DNA from 4 places in the Streptomyces sp. NPDC048290 genome. Region 2 is predicted to be linked to each of the others. Evidence: riboswitches for the same ligand, from Rfam matches in the RefSeq annotation. Region 2 holds a riboswitch; each other region holds the start of a gene.
What was found. A riboswitch is a leader RNA that binds a small molecule or an ion and turns the genes downstream of it on or off. The one in region 2 is predicted to bind cobalamin.
Positions count from the first base shown of each region.

Region 1: linked by a shared signal. The riboswitch ahead of AB0D49_RS28125 (prenyltransferase/squalene oxidase repeat-containing protein) and the one ahead of AB0D49_RS32725 (acyl-CoA dehydrogenase family protein) in region 2 are both predicted to bind cobalamin.
Region 3: linked by a shared signal. The riboswitch ahead of metE (5-methyltetrahydropteroyltriglutamate--homocysteine S-methyltransferase) and the one ahead of AB0D49_RS32725 (acyl-CoA dehydrogenase family protein) in region 2 are both predicted to bind cobalamin.
Region 4: linked by a shared signal. The riboswitch ahead of AB0D49_RS28065 (ABC transporter substrate-binding protein) and the one ahead of AB0D49_RS32725 (acyl-CoA dehydrogenase family protein) in region 2 are both predicted to bind cobalamin.

Region 1 is NZ_JBEZLM010000018.1:158,114-163,251, forward strand. It holds gene AB0D49_RS28125 (prenyltransferase/squalene oxidase repeat-containing protein) at 1-2,705, opposite strand, end outside; cobalamin riboswitch at 2,819-2,964, opposite strand; cobalamin riboswitch at 3,050-3,125, shown strand; gene AB0D49_RS28130 (hypothetical protein) at 3,234-4,661, shown strand; gene AB0D49_RS28135 (DUF4430 domain-containing protein) at 4,712-5,138, opposite strand, start outside.
Region 2 is NZ_JBEZLM010000024.1:146,563-151,700, forward strand. It holds gene AB0D49_RS32715 (hypothetical protein) at 1-2,222, shown strand, start outside; gene AB0D49_RS32720 (cobalamin-binding protein) at 2,278-3,195, opposite strand; cobalamin riboswitch at 3,242-3,428, shown strand; partial or broken gene AB0D49_RS32725 (acyl-CoA dehydrogenase family protein) at 3,621-3,809, shown strand; gene AB0D49_RS32730 (enoyl-CoA hydratase/isomerase family protein) at 3,806-4,870, shown strand; partial or broken gene AB0D49_RS32735 (NAD(P)-binding domain-containing protein) at 4,867-4,959, shown strand; partial or broken gene AB0D49_RS32740 (3-hydroxyisobutyrate dehydrogenase) at 5,005-5,138, shown strand, end outside.
Region 3 is NZ_JBEZLM010000001.1:14,115-19,252, forward strand. It holds gene AB0D49_RS00070 (NAD(P)H-binding protein) at 1-11, opposite strand, end outside; gene AB0D49_RS00075 (type III polyketide synthase) at 666-1,853, shown strand; gene AB0D49_RS00080 (cupin domain-containing protein) at 1,903-2,469, shown strand; cobalamin riboswitch at 2,574-2,762, shown strand; gene metE (5-methyltetrahydropteroyltriglutamate--homocysteine S-methyltransferase) at 2,945-5,138, shown strand, end outside.
Region 4 is NZ_JBEZLM010000018.1:143,993-149,130, forward strand. It holds gene AB0D49_RS28055 (ABC transporter ATP-binding protein) at 1-529, opposite strand, end outside; gene AB0D49_RS28060 (iron ABC transporter permease) at 526-1,602, opposite strand; gene AB0D49_RS28065 (ABC transporter substrate-binding protein) at 1,638-2,669, opposite strand; cobalamin riboswitch at 2,702-2,858, opposite strand; gene AB0D49_RS28070 (class I SAM-dependent methyltransferase) at 2,890-3,639, opposite strand; gene AB0D49_RS28075 (MFS transporter) at 3,646-4,731, opposite strand; gene AB0D49_RS28080 (ATP-grasp domain-containing protein) at 4,940-5,138, opposite strand, start outside.

The DNA.
Region 1 (5,138 bases), on a different contig from region 2:
GCCAGCACCAGCAGTGCGGCGATGGCGGCGAGCATGGTGACCTGGACGCCGGTGGAGGCGAGGCCCCCGCTGCCGCCGTCCGCGGTGAAGTCGCCGCCGCCCGTGCCGCCACCGGACTCGCCGGGCGTCACGATGTCCGGGGTGGACCCGCTGGGCCGGGGCGTGGGCTGCGGCGAGGTGCCCTCCAGGGACTGTTCCAGATAGGCGAACGAGATGCCGGTCGCGCCGCCCACCGCCTGGGTGGACGCCCGCAGATCGGAGCCGCGCTGGCCCTCGGCGGCCACATTGAAACCGCCGTCGCCGTTCTGCTGCGCGGCCAGGAACTTCCGGGCCGCCGCGATCTCCTTCGGATAGGCGCCCGCGTCCAGGGACAGCCCCTGGATCGCCAGGGCCGTGGAGTTCACGGAGGTGCCGATCGAACTCTTGAAACCACCGCTGGACTGCTGCTGGTCCGCGATCCACCGCAGCGCCTTGTCGACGGCCGCGTTGTCACCCGCCAGATCCAGCGCCATCGCGGCCATCGCCGTGGAGTCCACGTCCGAGTCGCCCGTGGACGGGATCAGGCTCGGCCAGGCGCCGCTGTCGTCGTGCTGAAGCCCCGCGAGGTACGCGATCGGCTCGGCCGCCGCGTCCTCCTCGCCCGCCCGCAACTGCGCCATGATCCCCAGGGACTGGGAGAACACGGACGTGGCGTACGTGTAGTTGCCCTTCGCGGCACAGGAGCGGTCCGGTGCCGCGCTGGCCTTCGCGCACACCGCCGTCTCCAGCGCGCCGATCAGGTCCTGTCCGGCGAAGTCGCGCGGGTCACGGCCGACGGACTCGGCGAGCAGGGCGGTCTTGCCGATGAAGCCGCCCGAGGCGTACTCGGTGCCGATCTTCATGTAGTCGCGGATCGTGCGTCCCTCGCCGTCGGTGCCCCGCTCGTCCAGGAAGTCGACGATGCCGCGCAGCGCGTCGTTGTCCAGGCCGGTCGCGGCGAGCGCGTAGGCGCCGTCGATGGTCAGCCCGAAGTCGGCGCGGGAGACGGCGGGTCCGGCGGTGTAGTACCGGCCCTGCTTCAGCTGGGCGGCGCTGGTGAGGTAGGCGACGCCCTTCTTCAGGTCGGGGCCCGCGCCGGGCGGCGGGGTCCGGGTCGGGGTGGGCGAGGTGGTGGTGGGCGGGCCGCTGGGCTCCGGCTCCTTCACCGTCAGATCGGCCAGGCTCTTGCCGGTGCCCGCGAGCACCGCCAGCGCCGTCGGGTACAGCTGAGGGTCGGTCTGCGCCTCCTCGAAGCCGAAGCCGCCGCCCTCGGTCTGCTCCCGCGACAGCCACGCCACCGCCGCGTCGGCCTGCTTCTTCATCCCGAGCACCCGTAGCGCCTGCGCGGCGTACGCGGTGGAGATGACGCCCGCGGTGGGGGAGTCGGTGTACGCCGGGAACCCGCCGTCCGCGCGCTGGTTCTTGACGAGATAGGCGAGGGCCTTGTCCACGGCCGCGTCCTGCCCGCCCGCCGTGTGCAGGGCGAGGGCGACCAGACCGGTGGTCCCCGCGTCGCCGTCGCAGTACTCGCCCGGCCGGATGAGGACGCTGGTCACTCCGCCGTCACGGCACTGGAGCTGGGTCAGCCGCTGGACGGTCGCTGCGGGCGGCTCCTCGTCGGCGCGCGCCAGGGCGAGGACGCCCAGCGCCTGGCCCTCGGTGTAGCCGCTGTCCCCGAAGTCGCCCTTGCCGGTGCAGCCGGGGGCGGGACCGGACTCGGGGCCCGCCGGGCAGATGTGCGCCACCAGGTCGCCGATCAGATCATGGCCGCCGAAGTCACGCGGATCGCGTTCGGTGACCGACGCGAGCAGCGCGAGACGGGCCGCGCTGGTGGCGTCGGGCGCCTTGTCCGTGCCGTTGGGGTAGGCGACGGGACCGGCGGCGGAGGCCAGGAAGTCGGTGACCTTGCCGACGGTCTCGCTGTCGCCCTCGGCGGCGGCCAGCCCGAACGCCGTCAGCGCGGTCAGGAACGGATTGGCGTCGGTGGCGCCCTCGTCCACGATCCGTTCGCCGTCGGTGAGACGGCTCTTGAGCCAGTCGGCGGCGCCGTCCACGTCGATCTCGCCGGGCGCGCCGGTCAGCGTCGGACCGGGCGGTGTCGGGGTGGGCCCGCCGCCTCCGGCGCGGACGTCGTCGGGGCTGAACGTGGGACGGCCGGTGGTGCCGCCGACGTCCGTGCCGCCGAACACCCAGGCGTCCACGTCACCGTCGTTCAGCCGCCGGTCCATGGCCCCGTACTGGGAGTAGGACCAGTCGTCGTCCCCCGGCTCGGCCACCCAGTACGACCAGTAGGCGGTGGCGGGCGGGGTCAGGACGCAGGACTCCTTGTCCGGCGTCGGGTACTGGGTGCCGGAGTCGAACGGGCCGTAGCCGATGCGGCAGATGAACGCGGGCCCGTCGTGGTCGGTGCCCGCGGTGCTGAACCCGCCCTCGTGGAGCAGGTCGTAGCCGGTGGTGGGGGAGGTGTCGCAGCCCCGCTCGACCTCGCCGCCGAACGGGCCGAAGTCGACGGCGACGATCGCGCCCTTCGTGGCCGTGCAGCCGTCGATCGGATCGGCCGCCGCGGGCGAGGAGACGGTGAAGAATGTCACGCAGGCCGCGACCAGCACCAGCAGTGCCGTACCGGCCGCCGTCCAGGGCCCCGGTCTGCCGCCCGTGCGCCGCTCTCTTCGCTCTCCGGTCCGCATCGCGGTCCCCCTCGTCCTGTCCCCGCGGGGCCCGGACGTGGGTCGAGGGCCCTCGCGGTACAGGCCGGGCCCGCGCGAGAAGCCGTCGCACCACGCCGTAGTCCACGACGGCGTCTGTTGCTCGATCACGCCCCAGGTGCTCCGGCTCGCCCGGCGCGGCCGGACCTACGGTTGCGGGTCAGCGCCGGAATCCGACCGGCTTCCCCTGGAACTCTTTGCGTATCGACCGGATTTGAGCACGGTTCGCACAGGGCGTCAAGACGCGGCAGAAACCACCCTGCCGGGTGATTTTGGCCCTATGGCGACCGGCACCCCCGTCAGGTACCGTCCCGCACTGCCGAGTGGGGGAACCCGGTGCGAATCCGGGGCTGACGCGCAGCGGTGTGGAACGGCGGGAGGCCGGTCCGAGCCCGAATGCCCACCCCGGCGCCCTTTTCCGGCAGCCCGTTCACGCGTCCAGGACGGCGGCCCCCGCCTCGGCCGTCCGGCCGCGGCGAGGCCGGCGTCCCCTGATCCCTGGAGCACGCCATGGCCCCGCGCCTCGCTCACCGCCGTACCGCACTGCGCCGGCTCACCCTCACCTCCGCCGCCGCCCTCGGCGCCTTCGCCCTCACCACCCTGCCCGCCGCCGCGACCGCCACCCCCGCCCAGATCGCCACCTCCAAGACCAACGGGGTCGCCTACCTCGACAGCCTCCAGGCGGCCGACGGCTCCTACGCCGGGTCGGGGCTGTCCAACGAGTGGGCGTTCAGCGCGTTCGCCGCGGCCGGTACCGCCGCCGTGGACGTCGTACCGGGCACCGACACCAGCAAGAACGCCAGAACCGTCTACCGCAATCTGCTGGCCACCAGCGGCTGGCCGTCCGCCTCCCCGGTCGTCACCGACTACGAGCGCGGCACCCTCAACGCGTACGCCGCCGGGATCGACCCGGCCCGCGTCTCGGCCTCCCGCAACCTGATCGCCGACATCTACCGCTACTGGCAGACCGCCGAACCCGGCTACTTCGGCCCGTCGGCCAACTTCAACGGCACGGTGTTCGCCGCGCTCGCCCTGAACGGCGCCCGCACCCAGGCCGGGCAGATCCGCGTCCCCCAGTCCCTGCGGGACGCCATGGTCACCCGTATCCGGGCCAACCAGCACAACGACGGCGGCTGGAACTTCAGCAAGGCCGAGGGCAACCCGACCCAGCTCGCCGCCGCCAGCGACATCGACATGACCGGCGCCGCGATGGCCGCGCTGTGCGTGTCCGGCGTCCCCAACACCGACCCCGACATCACCCAGGCCAAGGCGTTCCTGAAGAGCAAGCTGGTGTCGAACAGCGGGGCCTTCCTCGCCATGTTCGGGGCGAACACCGACTCCAACGGCTGGGCGGTGTCCGGCCTTAACGCCTGCGGCATCAACCCGCAGACCGGTGACTTCCTCACGCCGATGGGCAAGACACCGGTGGACTTCCTGATCGCCCAGCAGTTCAACCCGGGCGGCGGCTTCAAGTACCTGCCCAGCGACACCGCCCCGTCCGCCTATGCCTCCATCGACGGGCTGCGCGCGGTCGCGGGCGGCGGCTTCACCTCCGCCCCGCCGCTGCCGACGACGGTGGGCGCCCCGCAGTGGGTGGGTCAGTCCACCTTCACCTCCGGCACCGCCACCAAGCTGGCGCTGACGGTCGACGACGGCAGCGGCACCCTCAAGGTCTGCTCGGTCGCGATCACCCCGACCGGTACGACCACCACCCTCGGCGCGGTCCTGGACGCCGCGGCCTCCGCCGCGACCCCGGCGGGCTGTGTCACCTCGGTCACCCCGGCCTCCGGCACCGGCACGGTCACCGCGCTCAACGGCAAGGCCAACAGCGGCTCCAGCACCTGGAAGGTCAGCACCGACGGAGCGGCGTTCACCGCGGCGACCCGGGGCGCCACGGTGAACGTGGGCGACACCCTCGCCCTGCGCTGGGGCGTCTGAGAGGCGCGGGCCGGGGACGCGGTGACGTCCCCGGCCCGCACCGCCGCGCTCTAGAACGTGGTCCAGGTGAAGGCGACCTTGTCCCCCGCGTTCAGCTTGAACTGGCAGCCGCCCACCGGGGTCGGGGTGCCGTTGACGGAGATGTTCCAGTAGGCGACCCCGCCGCCGGTGACGTCCTTGATGGACTCCACGAAGAAGTCCTCGAACGACGGGTACCAGGTGCCGTCCCACGTGAAGTGGTGCTTGCGGGCCGCGTCGTCGAGCGCCGCGGTCGGCGTGGGCACGGCGCTCGGGTGGGCGCCGCCGTTGGTGCCGTCGCATCTGTGGGTACCGCCGGTGGCGGTGGTCACCTCATGCCCCTTGGTCTTGACCTTCCCCTTGAACAGCAGCCCGTCCGGGCCCTGCACGGTCAGGGACACCTTGACCGGGGCGTTGGTGTTGGTGGCGGTGCCCGCGTGGGCGACGGCCGGGGCCGAG
Region 2 (5,138 bases):
GCACCGCGACCGTGGGGCTTCCGGCCGACTCCCGGACCACGGCCACGCGCGCTGCCAACGCGGCGACGTACCCGGTCAAGCTGACCATCACCAACGCGTCCGTCGACTGGAAGACCCTCCACCTCTGGGACCGCCGCACCTGGACGGCGGTCCGGGTCGACCACCACACGGACGGGCCCTCGGCCACGGTGAAGCTGCCGCCGGGCGACTACTTCGCGGTCATGATGCACAGCGCGTGGGAGCGGCCCGACTATCTGCTCAGCCGCGCCTTCTCGGTCGGTTCGGCCGGCAAGACGGTCACCTTCGACGAGCGCGCGGCCAAGGAGACCGCGATCCGTGTCGACGACACCACCGCCACCCGGGAGAGCATGTCCGCGTGGATCAGAGTCCCGGGCGGCGACACGGCTGGCTCCGTCGGCTCCGGTGACCGCAAGGTGTACGCGACCCCGTTCTCGGTGAGCGGCGTCTCCCTGCGGGTGCACGAGGTGCTCGTCAAGAAGGGTTCCTCGGACAGTGTGCCGAGCCCGTACGTCTACGACCTCACCCACAGCTTCGACAACACCGTCCCCGCCTCCCCCGTGAAGACGGTCCGTACCGCGGCCCTCGCCAAGACCGTCACGAAGATCGGCGCCCCGGGCATACGGACGACGGCCTCGCTGCTCAACTCCCCGGACTTCCCCGAGGGCGGCGCGTACCTCGGAGCCCCGGTGTCCGCCGGCGGCTCGGTCACCGAGTACGCCCTCCCGAACCGCACCCAGAGGCGGTCGCTGAGCTACGGCAAGGACGGTCTGACCCTCAGTCTCCCCAACCGCCGACCGGCGGCCGGCACCAGCGCGGGCGAGACCCTGGGCACGGCCCCGTTCCAGCCGACGACCCCGGCCCACCCCGGCTCCTACCGGATGGCCAGCGACCGGATCACGCTGCACGAGTCGGGTGCCTTCGACGACGCGTCCGGCAACCCCGGGATCGAGCGCCGCGCCTCCTACGCGTACAAGCTCACCTCGGCCGCCGGTGTCACCTACGCGGAGGCCGCCGGTCTCGACGCGTACGACTATGTCAATTCGTCCGTCCTGCCCTGGTCGCTGACGACGTACACCCTCGACCAGACCGTCGAGCGCCGGGTGCCGTCCGCCCGGCTGTCCCCGTCCGTGCACAGCCGGTGGACGTTCCGCTCGGCGCAGACCAGGGGCCAGGACCTGCCGCTGATCGACACCAGGCTGAGCGTTCCGGGGCTGGACGCGTACGGACGCGCGGCGGCCGGTCCGGTGCGGGTCCTGGCGAGCGCGACCACCCGCGACACGGACCCGGCGGAGGCGAACACCAGGGTCACCGGACTCGCCCACTCGACGGACGACGGCCGGACCTGGACCGAGTCACCGGTCGCCGCAGACGGTTCGGCCACGGTCCATGTCCCCGCCGGGGCCTCGTTCGTCACGCTGCGGGTGACCGCCGCCGACGACCAGGGCGGCAGTCTGACCCGCACGATCACCCGGGCGTTCGCCGGTCCGGCACCGGACGGCGACGAGGTGGTGGGCTCGACCCGTATCTCGAACGTCACTGTCAACGCGAACAAGCCGGTGCGGCTGTCCCACGAGCATCTCCAGAGCTTCAACGCCACGTTCACGGCCACCGACCCGTCGGGGATCGCGAGCGGGGACCTGTATCTCTACCGGGGTTCGTACGCCAGCCCCGTCGCCGTTCTGCACGGCGCGTTCGCGGCGACCTGCACCAAGGTGAACGCGACCACGTCGAGGTGCACGACTCCGTTCGCCTACCTCTATCCGCGCGGACAGCTAGGCCGCAACTCCTTCGCCGGCACCTGGAAGGCGGCCGTCTGGGCGCGCTCCGCCGACGGCAGGAGCCATGCCGATCTGCACTCCGCCAAGTCCGTGTCCGTGCTGCGGGACGCCATGCTGAACGCCAACGCGGGTCCCGAGCCGGTGGCCAAGGGCAAGACGCTGACCGTCACCGGCTTGCTGGAACACGCGGACTGGGAGATGCGCGGCGGCTATCCCGGCTACGCCGGCCAGAAGGTGAAGCTCCAGTTCCGGAAGAAGGGGGCGTCCGCCTACACCACGGTGAAGACGGTCACCACCGACCGCTCCGGAAAGCTGAGGACCACGGTGAAGGCGGCGACGGACGGCTACTGGCGCTACTCCTTCGCCGGTTCCTCCACCACGGCGACCGCGACCGCGCCCGGCGACTACGTGGACGTCCGCTGACCGAGGTCCGCCCGGGGGGCTGAGGCCGGGTGTCCGGTCCCCCGCGACGGTGCCGTCAGGCGGGCAGCAGGCGGGCCTCGGCCGTCGTCACCGGAGCCCCCGCCCGTACCCCCCTCAGCACCCACGCCAGTACCTCCGCCCCCCGGACCACCCGTGGGCCGGGGCGGTTGTAGTACGCCGGGCCGTCCAGGACCCAGACGCGGTTCTCGCGGACCGCGGGGAGGTCCTGCCAGCCGGGGAGGGTGGTGAGGAGGTGGGTCTCGCGCAGGGTGCGGTCGGGGGGGAAGCCGCAGGGGAGGAGCAGGAGGACGTCCGGGGCGGCGGCGCGGAGGGCCTCCCAGGTGGTCGGGGTGGTGTGGTCGCCGGGGGAGGCGAGCAGGGGTGTGCCGCCCGCCGCCGTGATCTGGTCCGGGACCCAGTGGCCGGCCGGCCAGAGGGGGTCGAGCCATTCGATCGCGGCGACCCGGGGACGGGGGCCCCGTGCGGTCGCCGCGCGGACCCGGGACAGACGGGCCGTCAGGTCCGCCCGGCGGCGCTCCGCGCGGTCCCGTACGCCGAGCAGGTCGCCGACCGTGACCAGGCAGTCCAGGACGTCGTCCAGGGTCCGGGGTTCGAGGCTCAGGACGCGGGTGTCGGCGTTCAGGGCGCGGACCGCCGTGCCGACCCGTTCGTAGGAGACCGCGCAGACCGCGCACAGGTCCTGGGTCAGGACCACGTCGGGGCGGGCCGCCGCCAGGGCCTCGGTGTCCAGGGTGTAGAGGGAGGAGCCGGAGTGTGCCGCGCCGCCGACCGCGTCGGAGATCTCCCGGCTGGACAGGCGGTCCTGGTCCAGGTCAGCGCCGGTCACCACGGGGACCTGTGCCACCTCCTGGGGCGGCCAGTCGCATTCGTGCGTACGGCCGACCAGGCGGGAGGCCAGGCCCAGTTCCGCGACGATGTCGGTGGCCGCGGGGAGCAGGGAGGCGATGCGCATGGCGGGAGCCTAGGGGGCGGCTCGCTGGATTTAGTAGGACGTCCAACTATATAGTCGGGGGCATGGCCCGCGGTGCGGGGAAGCCGGTGTGACTCCGGCCCGGTCCCGCCACTGTGACCGGGGAGTCCACCGTCGGGCGACACGCCACTGACGAGAGGGCAGAGTCGTCGGGAAGGTGGGCGGCGCGCGCTGATCCGGGAGTCAGGATACCGGCCGGGGGTTTCGTTCCGTGTGGTCCACGAGGATGGAGCAGACACGCATGGCACCGGTGTGCACCCCGCCCCACCAGTGACTTCGCAGTCCTGGCCGTGATCGCCTCACCGCTCTCTGACGGTCTCCAGCCCTTCCCGGACCCCTCGACCCGGAACGCCGCTGATCCCATCCGAGGAGAGCAGACGACCCATGCGCCCATCGCCCCGTACCTGCGGTTCGCCACCGACACCGGGTACACGGTCGCCGACCGGGCGCTCCCACCGCACGGCGGTTACGGCTACCTCAGCGAGTACGGCATCGAGAAGATCGTGCGCGACCCGCGGGTCCAGCAGATCCTGGAAGGAACCGACGAGATCATGCGAGTCATCGTGGCCCGCGGACTGACGGAGGCGTTCGGATGAGCGGGGTCCAGTTCCACGTCCGGGGGCGGGCCGCCCATGTCGTCCTGGACCGGCCCGAGGCGCTCAACGCGCTCAGCCACGCCATGGTCCGGGACATCGACCGGGCCCTCACCGACTGGGCGGCCGACCCCGCCGTCGAGACCGTCGTGCTCACCGGCGCCGGGGAGCGCGGGCTGTGCGCCGGGGGCGACATCCGCGCCATCCACGCCGACGCCCGGGACGGCGACGGCACCGCCACGGCCGCGTTCTGGTACGACGAGTACCACCTCAACGCCCGGATCGCCCGCTATCCCAAGCCGTACGTCGCCGTCATGGACGGCATCGTCATGGGCGGCGGGGTCGGGCTCTCCGGGCACGGCAGCGTCCGGATCGTCACCGAGCGCTCCCGGGTCGCGATGCCCGAGACCGGCATCGGCTTCGTGCCCGACGTCGGCGGCACCCACCTCCTCGGGCTCGCCCCCGGCGAACTCGGCACCCACCTCGCCCTGACCGGCGCCGCGATCGGCGCCGGGGACGCCCTGCTCACCGGCCTCGCCGACCACTACGTCCCCGCCGCGACCCTGCCCGCCCTCCTCGCCGACCTCGGCGACCTGCCCGTCCGGGACGCCCTCGCCCGCCATGCGCAGCCGCCGCCCGCCGGGGAACTCGCCGCCCACCGGGCCTGGATCGACGCCTGCTACAGCGCCCCCGACGTGGAGGAGATCGTGGAACGCCTCTTCGCGCACGGCGACCCCGCCGCCAAGGAGACCGCCGAGACCCTGCTCACCAGGTCGCCCACCGCGCTCAAGGTCACCCTCGCCGCGCTGCGCCGCGCCCGGCGGCTCGGCTCCCTGGAGCAGGTCCTCGACCAGGAGTACCGCGTCTCGCTCGCCGCGCTCACCGCCCCCGACCTGGTCGAGGGCATCCGCGCCCAGGTCGTCGACAAGGACCGCGCCCCACGCTGGTCCCCGGCGACCCTGGCCGAGGTCACGGACACCGAGGTGGCCCGCCACTTCCAGCCCCTCGGCGCCCGCGAACTGGGCCTCGCCGCGTCCGGCGGCACCGAGGAGGCGGCCTGGTGAGCGCCCGTACGGTCGCCTTCGTCGGGCCGGGGCACATGGGCGCCCCGATGGCCGCCAGCCTCGCCACCGCCGGACACCGGGTGCGCGGCTACGACCTGGCCGTGACGCCGGGTCCCGGTCTGGAGGCCGCCGCGTCCGCCCCGGCGGCCCATGCGGGCGGTGTCGACACCCAACTCGATCTCAGAGCAGCCGAGTTGTATGCCATGTATGCCGAACAGACGGGCGTGGGTGAGGACTTCTCCGGGATCGTCCGCGCGATCCGGGACCG
Region 3 (5,138 bases), on a different contig from region 2:
GAGTGGGTCATGGAGTGGCTCCTTGGTCGACTGCCCGCCACGCTAGAAACCCTTGCGGTCAGCTCCGGTCCGCGATCCCCCGAAGGCCCCACCTCACGCCCGCCCCCGCCACCGCGGGCCGTGCCGCCCGCCACGCCACGGGACCGTGTGCCGCCGGTCCGCCCCCACACCCCGCCTCGCGCCCACATCCCGCCGCCCCGTCACGGACCCCGCCACCTGCCGTGCCGCCTCACCGTCCTGCCGCTCCACCACCGCCCGCGGGCCGCGCCGCCAGCCACGCCACGCCACGGGACCGTGTGCCGCCGGTCCGCCCCCACACCCCGCCCCGCCCCCACATCCCGCCGCCCCGTCACGGACCCCGCCACCTGCCGTGCCGCCTCACCAGCGACCACGCGCCCCACCCCGTCACCCGCCCGCGCCCCCTCCGCCCGCCCCTCGCCGCCCCATCCCGCCCCACCGCCGTCCGCCCGCCGGGGCGGAGCGTGTGCCCCGGCGTGCGCCCCGGTCCGGGGCGGGGTTCCGCGCCCCTTCCCCGCCGCCCGCACTCCCATCTCACGCTATCGGGTGCGTTTAGTGTGCTTGTCGCATGTTCCTTGGACATGCCGGGCAAGCACCGGTCTGCCGAGACGGATCTCATACGCGGATCATCTCTGAAGGGGGAAACCATGCCTGTTCTGTGCCGCCCCGCGGTCGCCGTACCCGAGTACACGATCACCCATGAACAGACCCTGGGTCTGGCCCGTTCGCTGTACGCCGGGCACGAGCAACTACCGCTCGCGCTCCGGCTGATCGGCAACACCGGGGTGCGCAAGCGCCATATCGTGCAGCCGCTCGACCGTACGCTCCGGCACCCGGGATTAGAGGCACGCAACGCCACGTACGAGGCGGAGGCCAAGGCGCGGGTGCCGGACGTCGTGGAGCGGGCCCTGAAGAACGCCGGGCTCGGAGCGCGGGACATCGACGTCATCATCTATGTGTCGTGCACGGGCTTCATGATGCCGTCGCTGACCGCCTGGATGATCAACACGCTGGGGTTCCGGTACGACTGCCGGCAGATCCCCATCGCCCAGCTCGGCTGTGCGGCGGGCGGCGCGGCCATCAACCGGGCGCACGACTTCTGCATGGCCCACCCGGGCTCCAACGCCCTCATCGTGGCCTGCGAGTTCTGCTCGCTGTGCTACCAGCCGACCGATCTGACGGTGGGCAACATGCTCTCCAACGGCCTGTTCGGCGACGCGGTGGCCGCCGCCGTGGTGCGCGGCATGGGCGGCACCGGCATCGAGCTGGAGGCCAACGGCTCCTATCTGGTGCCGGACAGCGAGGACTGGATCGCCTACCGGGTGCGGCCCACCGGCTTCCACTTCATGCTGGACCGCCGGGTGCCCGGCACCATGGAGCAGCTCGCCCCGGCGCTGTCCTCGCTGGCCGCCCAGTACCGGCGGGACGCCAGCGCGCAGAGCTTCTATCTGATCCACGCGGGCGGGCCGCGCATCCTGGACGACCTCAGCCACTATCTCGGGGTGCCGTCGGAGATGTTCCGCTTCAGCCGGGCCACGCTCGCCGAGTACGGGAACATCGCGAGCGCGGTCGTCCTGGACGCGCTGCGCCGGCTGTTCGAGGAGGGCGGCTGCGCGCCGGGGGCGTCGGGGATGATCGCCGGGTTCGGGCCGGGCATCACCGCCGAGATCTCCCTCGGCCGATGGACCACCGACAGCCCGGAACCCGCGGCCGAGCAGGGCGCCGGTTCCGGCGTGCGGGCCGATCCGGCGGGCGCCGCCCCGGTACGGGTCCCCGCGCAGGCCCCGGCGCCCGCGACCGACACGGCGGCGGTCTCCACGGAGGGCCCCGTATGACGGCGGCCGATCCGGACCCGACCGTCCGCCGCCGTCCGCCGCGTACCCGGTGACCGCGGGCGCGTCCGCCGGGCCGCTGATCGTGCCGCCCGGCCGGGGGCGGACCGTGGCGGTCGCCGCCCAGCGGGTCACGTTCAAGGTGACCGGCGAGCACTCCCGCGTGGCGTCCACCTTCGAGGTCGTCGTCCCGCCCGGCTTCGATGTGGGCGCCCACACCCACACGCACAGCGAGGAGCTGTTCTACGTCATCGAGGGCGAGTTGGAGGTGCTCGCGTTCGAGCCGCTGGTGCGGACCCCGGACCACTGGCGGGAGTGGGAGTCCGCCGCCGGTGAGCGGGCCGTACGGGCGGGCCCCGGCACGCTGCTGTTCGTACCGCCGGGCTGTCCGCACGCGTTCGCCAACACCGGCCCGGACCCCGCCCGGGTGCTGTTCCAGGCGGCCCCGCCCCCGGCGCACGAGCGGTACTTCGAGGAACTCCTCGCCCTGCTGGACGGCGCGGGCGAGGACGGAGGAGAGATCGATCACGCGGCGATCGCCGCGCTGCGGCTGCGCTACGACGTCCAGCAGCTCACCCCGCTGCGCTACGCACCGCCCGCCGCCCCGGCACCCCGCTGAGCACGGCGGTCACGCTCCCGTGCCGTGTCCGCTCCCCCGGACACGGCACGGGTGGGACGTCATGTACGCGATGGCGCGGTAGCGGTTAGGGTGGCCGGTGCAGCTGGTTCGTCCCGTCCGCCAGGCGGGATGTCGTAAGAGGGAACCCGGTGGGAATCCGGGACTGCCCCGCAGCGGTGAGTGGGAACGACCGCCGTCATACGCACTGGGTCCGGGAGAACGGGCCTGGGAAGCGACGGCCAGTAGGTGTCCTGACGTCGTCAGGACGGGCCCGCGAGTCCGAAGACCTGCCACTGCCCGTGCGCGGACCTCCGTGCGCGGACATTCCGGTGACCTCGTGGGCGGGTCGGCGTACAGAGCCAGGCCAAGGACCGTGCCATGCCGCGCGCGGACCGGGACCGCCCGGCCTCGTCACCCTTCGCGTCCGCGTCCCGTCGCCGGGATCTCAGGGATTCATCTCGCGAAGGAGATCTCCGTGACCAGCAAGTCCGCAGCCGCGGCAGCACGGGCCACCGTGTACGGCTACCCCCGTCAGGGACAGCACCGGGAACTGAAGAAGGCGATCGAGGGCTACTGGAAGGGCCGCGTCACCGCCGACGCGCTGCGCGCCACCGCCGCCGAACTGCGCTCCGCCAACTGGCGCCGGCTCACCGAGGCGGGCATCGCCGAGGTCCCCACCGGTGACTTCTCGTACTACGACCATGTGCTGGACACGAGTGTGATGGTCGGCGCGATCCCCGCCCGGCACCGGGAGGCGGTGGCCGCCGACGCGCTGGACGGCTACTTCGCGATGGCGCGCGGCACGCAGGACGTGGCGCCGCTGGAGATGACGAAGTGGTTCGACACGAACTACCACTACCTGGTGCCCGAGCTGGGCCCGGACACCGTCTTCGCCGCCGACTCCGCCATGCAGGTCGCCGAACTGGCCGAGGCGCTGGCGCTGGGGCTGACCGCCCGTCCGGTGCTGGTCGGCCCGGTCACGTATCTGCTGCTGGCCAAGCCCGCGCCGGGCGTGGCCGCCGACTTCGATCCGCTGACCCTGCTGGACCGGCTGCTGCCGGTGTACGCGGAGGTGCTCGCCGATCTGCGGGCGGCCGGTGCCGAGTGGGTCCAGCTGGACGAGCCCGCCCTGGTCCAGGACCGCACCCCGGCCGAGCTGAACGCCGCCGCTCGCGCCTACCGTGACCTCGGTGCCCTCACCGACCGGCCGAAGCTGCTGGTGGCCTCGTACTTCGACCGGCTCGGGGACGCGCTGCCGGTGCTCGCGAAGGCGCCCGTGGAGGGGCTCGCGCTGGACTTCACGGAGTCCGCCGCCGCCAACCTGGACGCGCTCGCCGCGGTCGGCGGGCTGCCCGGCAAGCGGCTGGTGGCCGGTGTCGTCAACGGCCGCAACATCTGGGTCAACGACCTCAGCCGGTCCCTGTCCACCCTGGGCACCCTGCTGGGGCTCGCCGACCGGGTCGACGTGGCCGCGTCCTGCTCGCTGCTCCATGTGCCGCTGGACACCGCCCCGGAGCGGGACATCGAACCGCAGGTCAGGCGCTGGCTGGCGTTCGCCCGGCAGAAGACCGCGGAGATCGTCACGCTGGCCAAGGGGCTCGCCGGGGGCACCGACGCCATCGCCGCCCAACTGGCCGCCAACCGGGCCGACCTGGCGTCCCGCGCGGGCTCGCCGATCACCCGCGACCCGGCGGTGCGGGCCCGTGCCGCCGCCGTCACGGACGCCGACGCCCGCCGCTCCCAGCCGTACGCCGAGCGGACCGCGGCGCAGCGCGCCCACCTCGGGCTGCCGCTGCTGCCGACCACCACCATCGGCTCCTTCCCGCAGACCGACGCGCTGCGCACGGCCCGCGCCGATCTGCGGGCCGGGCGGATCGACACCGCCGGGTACGAGGACCGCATCAAGAGCGAGATCCGGGACGTGCTGACGTTCCAGGAGAAGGCCGGTCTCGATGTCCTGGTGCACGGCGAGCCCGAGCGCAACGACATGGTCCAGTACTTCGCCGAGCAGCTCACCGGCTATCTCGCCACCCAGCACGGCTGGGTCCAGTCGTACGGCACCCGGTACGTCCGGCCGCCGATCCTGGCCGGGGACATCTCCCGCCCGGAGCCGATGACCGTGCGCTGGACGACATACGCGCAGTCGCTCACCGACCGGCCGGTCAAGGGCATGTTGACCGGGCCGGTGACCATGCTGGCCTGGTCGTTCGTCCGGGACGACCAGCCGCTCGGGGACACCGCACGGCAGGTGGCGCTCGCCCTGCGCGACGAGGTGGCCGACCTGGAGGCGGCCGGTACCTCGGTCATCCAGGTGGACGAGCCCGCGCTGCGCGAGACGCTGCCGCTGCGCGCCGCCGACCACGCCGCCTATCTGGCGTGGGCGACGGAGGCGTTCCGGCTGTCCACCGCCGGGGTGCGGCCGGACACGCAGATCCATACGCACATGTGCTACGCCGAGTTCGGTGACATCGTGCGGGCGATCGACGACCTCGACGCCGATGTGATCAGCCTGGAGGCGGCCCGCTCGCACATGCAGGTGGCGCGTGAGCTGGCCGCGCACGGCTATCCGCGCGAGGCGGGACCGGGTGTCTACGACATCCACTCGCCGCGGGTGCCGAGCGCCGATGAGGCGGCCGAGCTGCTGCGCACCGGGCTGAAGGCGATCCCGG
Region 4 (5,138 bases), on a different contig from region 2:
GGTGGCGGATGTCCAGGTGGTTCGTCGGCTCGTCCAGCACCAGCAGCGCGGGCTGCTGGGCGAGCGCGCGGGCGATCAGCACCCGCTGCCGCTCGCCCCCGGACAGCTCGTCGAAGGGCCGGTCGGTGAGCGCGGACGCGTCCACCGCGTCCAGCGCCGCCGCGACCAGCCGCAGATCGTCCGCCGAGTCCCCGTCCAGGAGCCGCTTGTGCGGAGTGCGGCCCATCGCGACCACCTCCCGGACCGTCAGATCGAAGTCGGCGCCCGCCTCCTGCACCACCGCCGCGACCGTACGGGCCAGCCGCCGCACCGGCAGCGACCAGGCGTCCGCCCCGTCCACCCGCACCATCCCGGCGGTCGGGCGCAGCACCCGGTACACCGCCCGCAGCAGACTGGACTTGCCGCTGCCGTTCGGGCCGACCAGACCGATCACGTCCCCCGGCCCCGCCTCCAGCGACACATCCTCCACCAGCCGTCGGGCGCCCGCGCTGAGCGTGACCCCGTCCACCACCAGTTCGGCCGGGCTCATACCCCTCCTCGATGCGTTCCTCGATCCGTACCGCGCCGGGCGTCCCGGCGCATCAGCCACAGGAAGAACGGGCCGCCGCACAGCGCGGTCAGCACCCCCACCGGGATCTCCAGCGGCGCCGCCACCGTCCGCGCCGCCACATCGGCCCAGACCAGGAACACCGCCCCGCCCAGCGCGGCCGTCGGCAGCACCCGCCGGTGGTCGCCGCCCACCAGCAGCCGCACCACATGCGGCAGCATCAGCCCGACGAACCCGATCGGCCCGGCCGCCGCCACCAGCACCCCGGTGACCAGCGACAGCAGTACGAACATCCGCGCCCGGAACCGGGCCACGTCCAGCCCCATCGTGGTCGCCGCCTCCTCACCGGCCAGCAGCAGATTCAGTTTCCGCGCCTGCGCCAGCAGCACCGCGACGCCGACCGCCAGCGCCGCCACCGGCAGCCACAGCGCGCCCCAGTCGACCCCGCCGAGCCCGCCCAGCGTCCAGGCCAGCACCTCCCGCGCCTGATTGCCCCGGTCCGCGGTGAGCAGCAGCAGATGCATCGCCGCGGTGAGCACGGCCGCGATCGCCACCCCGGCCAGCACCAGCCGTACCGAGGTGATCCGGCCGCCGGTCCGGGCCGTGACGTAGACCAGCATCAGTGAACCCAGCGCGCCCGCGAACGCGGCCACCGGCAGCGACACCGGCCCCAGCACGGTCACCCCGAACACGATCACCACGACCGCCCCGAGCGACGCCCCGGAGGACACCCCGAGCAGATACGGCTCGGCGAGCGGATTGCGCAGCAGCGCCTGCATCGCCGTACCCGTCACCGCGAGCCCCGCGCCGACCACCGCGCCCAGCAGCACCCGCGGCGCCCGGACGTCCAGCACGATGGTCTCCCGCGCCCCCGACCAGTCCGGCACCACCCAGTCCGCGCCGAGCGCGTGGGTGACGATGCCCCACACCTGTCCCGGCGGCACCGGCACCGACCCGATCGCCAGCCCCGCCGTCAGCGAGACCAGCAGCAGCACGGTCAGCGCCAGCAGCGTCCCGGTCGGCGTCGGCCGCCGCCCGCCCGCCCGCCGCGCCACGGCCCCGTCGGCGGCGGACTTCGTGACCGGCAGGGTCACCGGAAGCTCTCCGGGTGCAGCGCGCGGGCCAGGTCCTCCACGGCGTACGCCGACCGGACACCGACCAGCGTGGCGGTCAGCGGCAGCACCACGAACCGCTCGTCGCGCACCGCCGGTACGTCCGCGAGCGCGGGCTGCGCCCGCAGGAACTCCTTCTTCCGCTCGATGCTCCCGGCCCCGGCGTAGTCGTAGATCGCGATGACCTCCGGCCGGCGCTCGACGACCTGCTCCCAGGAGACGTCCCCGAAGACCTCGTCCAGATCGGCGAACACGTTCTCGCCGCCCGCCAGCCGGATCAGCTCACTGCCCAGGCCCTTGCCGCCCGCCGTGAACGCGGACTTGTCGCCGCTGTCGTACACGAACACCGGTACCCGGTCCGCGCCCTCGACCGCCGTGGCCGCCCCGTCGACCCGGCCGCGCAACTCCGCGACCAGGTCGTCCGCCCGCTCCGGCACACCGAAGACATCACCGATGGTGCGGATCTCGTCGTAGGTGTCCCGCATCGTCACCGACTGGTTCGCGGCGCAGTACTCGCGGTTGAGGTAGGTGTCGATACCCGCGTCGGCGAACGCCTCCCGGGAGCGGCCCTCGTTGTCGGCGAACGCGCTGCCGTAGCCGCCGTAGACCAGATCGGGTTCGGTGTCGAGGATCGTCTCGAACGACGGCTCCTTCTCCGCCAGTTCCGGTATCGCCTCGAAGTCCGACCGCAGCGCGGGCAGTACCGCCGAGTCGGGGAACGCGGTACCGACCATCCGGTCCCTCAGGCCCAGCGCGAGCATCAGCTCCGCCGGATGCTGGTGGATCGTCACCACCCGCTCGGGTGGCGCGTCGTAGGTGGTCCGCACCCCGCAGTTCTCCACGGTGAGCGGAAAGCCGTCGGCCGGGGCGGCCGACGGACCGGCGGCCCCGGCCGGGTCGCCGGACCCGCCGCACCCGGCGGCCAGCAGCACCGCCGACAGGGCGAGCGCCGCGGCCAGGCGGCGACGGACGGGGACGGGCAGGGGGGTACGGGAAGGACCGTCGTGCACGATGTGCCTCCTGGGGAGTCCGCGCTCCTCGGAACGGGCCCGCGACAGGCCAGTGTCCTGACTCCCGGAGCGACGCCCGTGTCCGCCTGCCCACGCCGCGCGCCCCGGTCACAGTGGCGGGACCGTGCCGGACTCGCACCGGCTTCCTGATTCCCGTCGCGGTTGATGGGTGACGCGGTGATCCTACGATCCGCGCACCACGGCCAGAAGGCCGCGGACCTCACACCGCGCGGACCGCCCGCAGCACCAGCCGTTCCGCGGTCTCGTCATAGGGCCGTCCGTCGAAACCGCCGAAGACCTCCACCCGGCCGAACCCCGCCTCCTCCACCAGCCGCCGCAACTCCACCGCGCTGTACACGAACCACACCAGCCTGGCCCGGGTCACCCGCTCACCGCGCACCAGCACCCAGTCGCTGCGCAGCCGCGCCCAGTCGTCCAGCACGGTGTCCGTCTGCACCATCAGATCCTCCCCGCGCCGCACCACCTTCGGCGGGCTCACCCGCCCGGCCAGCAACTCCTTGCCCGCGAGATCCAGCACCAGCGTGCCCCCTGGAGCCAGACAGTCGTACATGGTCCGCAGCATCCGCGCGTTGTCGGCCGGGTCCTCGAAGTACCCGAACGACGTGAACATGTTGAGGACGACATCGAAGGCGCCCGGCGCCCGGTACGTCCGGGCGTCCGCCCGCACATGGGTCACCTCGACGCCCGCCCCGGCCGCCCGCTCGCGGGCCCGCTCCAGCATCGGCAGGCTCCGGTCCACCCCGGTCACGGTATGGCCGCGCAGCGCCAGCGGCACGGTGAACACCCCCGGACCGCAGCACAGGTCCAGCACCCGGGAGGCGGCCGGGAAGGACAGCAGCGGTGAGCTGTCCAGCAGTTCGGCGGCCTGGGTGTGACGCTGCTCGGAGAAGAGGAAGTCATGGAACTCGGTCCAGAAGTCGTCGTCCTGGAACCCACCGGTCCGTGTCATCCGGGCTCAGTGCTCCTTCGTGGGGGAGGGTGAAAGGGAGGGGGAGGGGCGGCGCAGGAGGAGCAGCAGTGGGGGCAGCAGGACGCACTGGGCGGCGGCCAGCAGCCAGAACGAGCCGGTGGACCCGGCCTGTTCGCCGAGCCCGTACAGCTGACCGCCCACCACCCCGCTGGCGCACGCGCCGAGCCCCGCCGCCAGCCGCTGCTGGCCGAAGACGACGGCGTCGGAGCGGGAGCTGCGGCCCAGCGCCTCCAGATCGTTCTTGAGGAACAGCACGATGTCCCCGAGCGTGATCAGCGCCCCGCCCGCCAGCAGTGCCGCCCGGCTGCCGACCGCCAGCACCGCGAGACCGGCCGCCAGCCCCGCGAACCCGACCGTGAGGGCGAGCGCGTACGGCATCCGCCGGATCAGCCCGGACGCGAGCGGCTGGACGACGATCACCAGCGCGAAGCACAGCAGCAGCACCAGGCTGTAGAACGCGCCGGACGCCCGTTCCACCGCGTACACCGCCAGGAAGTGCTGGAAGAAGAAATACAGATAGAACGCCAGCAGGTTCGCGGCGAACGGCAGCACCGCCACCCCGGTCAGCAGCCCGCCGGACGTACCCGCCGCGCGCCGCTCTCCCACCGCGGGCAGCCGCGCGTGCCCGAGCGTGACCAGCGCGAACAGGGCGGTCACGGCGACGAACAGCCAGCCCGGCGACGACAGTACGAACGGCCCCGCGATCAGCGGACCCACCGCCATCCCCGCGTTGAGCGCCGCGTTGCCCGCCGACAGGAACGCCGGGCGGCGCTCCTCGGCCACGCCGTGCACGAGATACGCCTTGTTCGCGGGGAGGTACAGCGCCGCGCCGCAGCACGTCAGGATCAGCGCCGGAACCGCCAGCGGCGGCCAGCGCAGCGCCGCCAGCATCCCGGCGAACCCGGTGGTACGGGTCACCAGCGCCCACAGCATGGTGCGGCGCAGCCCGATCCGGTCGGCGAGCGCGCCGCCCGCGATCCCGCCGGAGAACTGCACCAGCGCCGCCGCCGCCAGCACCACCCCGACCGTGCCGAGCCCCATCCCGAGCCGCTCATGCAGGAACACCGACATGAACGGCAGCACCATGAAACTGCCGAGCGGGATCAGGAAGGAGCTGAGCAGCAGAAAGCGGAGCGGTCCGCCGAGTCCGCCGATCCAGCGGGCCGGACCGCCGGTCCGGTTCTCTCCGGGCGCTCGGACTCCGGGTCCGTCCGATGGGTCGGCTGCCGGACCCGCCCGACCTGCTCTCCCCCCGGTCCCCGCAGGGCCGTCGTCGCCTTCAGGCACCGGATGCCCGGGGCGGGAACGGTTCTGTGCGTACGCGGAGCGTGTTCGCCGCGGCCACCGCCCGGTGTGTGGCCAGTTCCGCGGTCTCCGCCTCCGCGTACACGATCCCGGCATAGCCGCGGCTGTCCGCCAGATGCTCGATCGCGTCGCCCGGCGCCTTCACCGGGTACCAGGCGGGCGCCCCCGGCAGA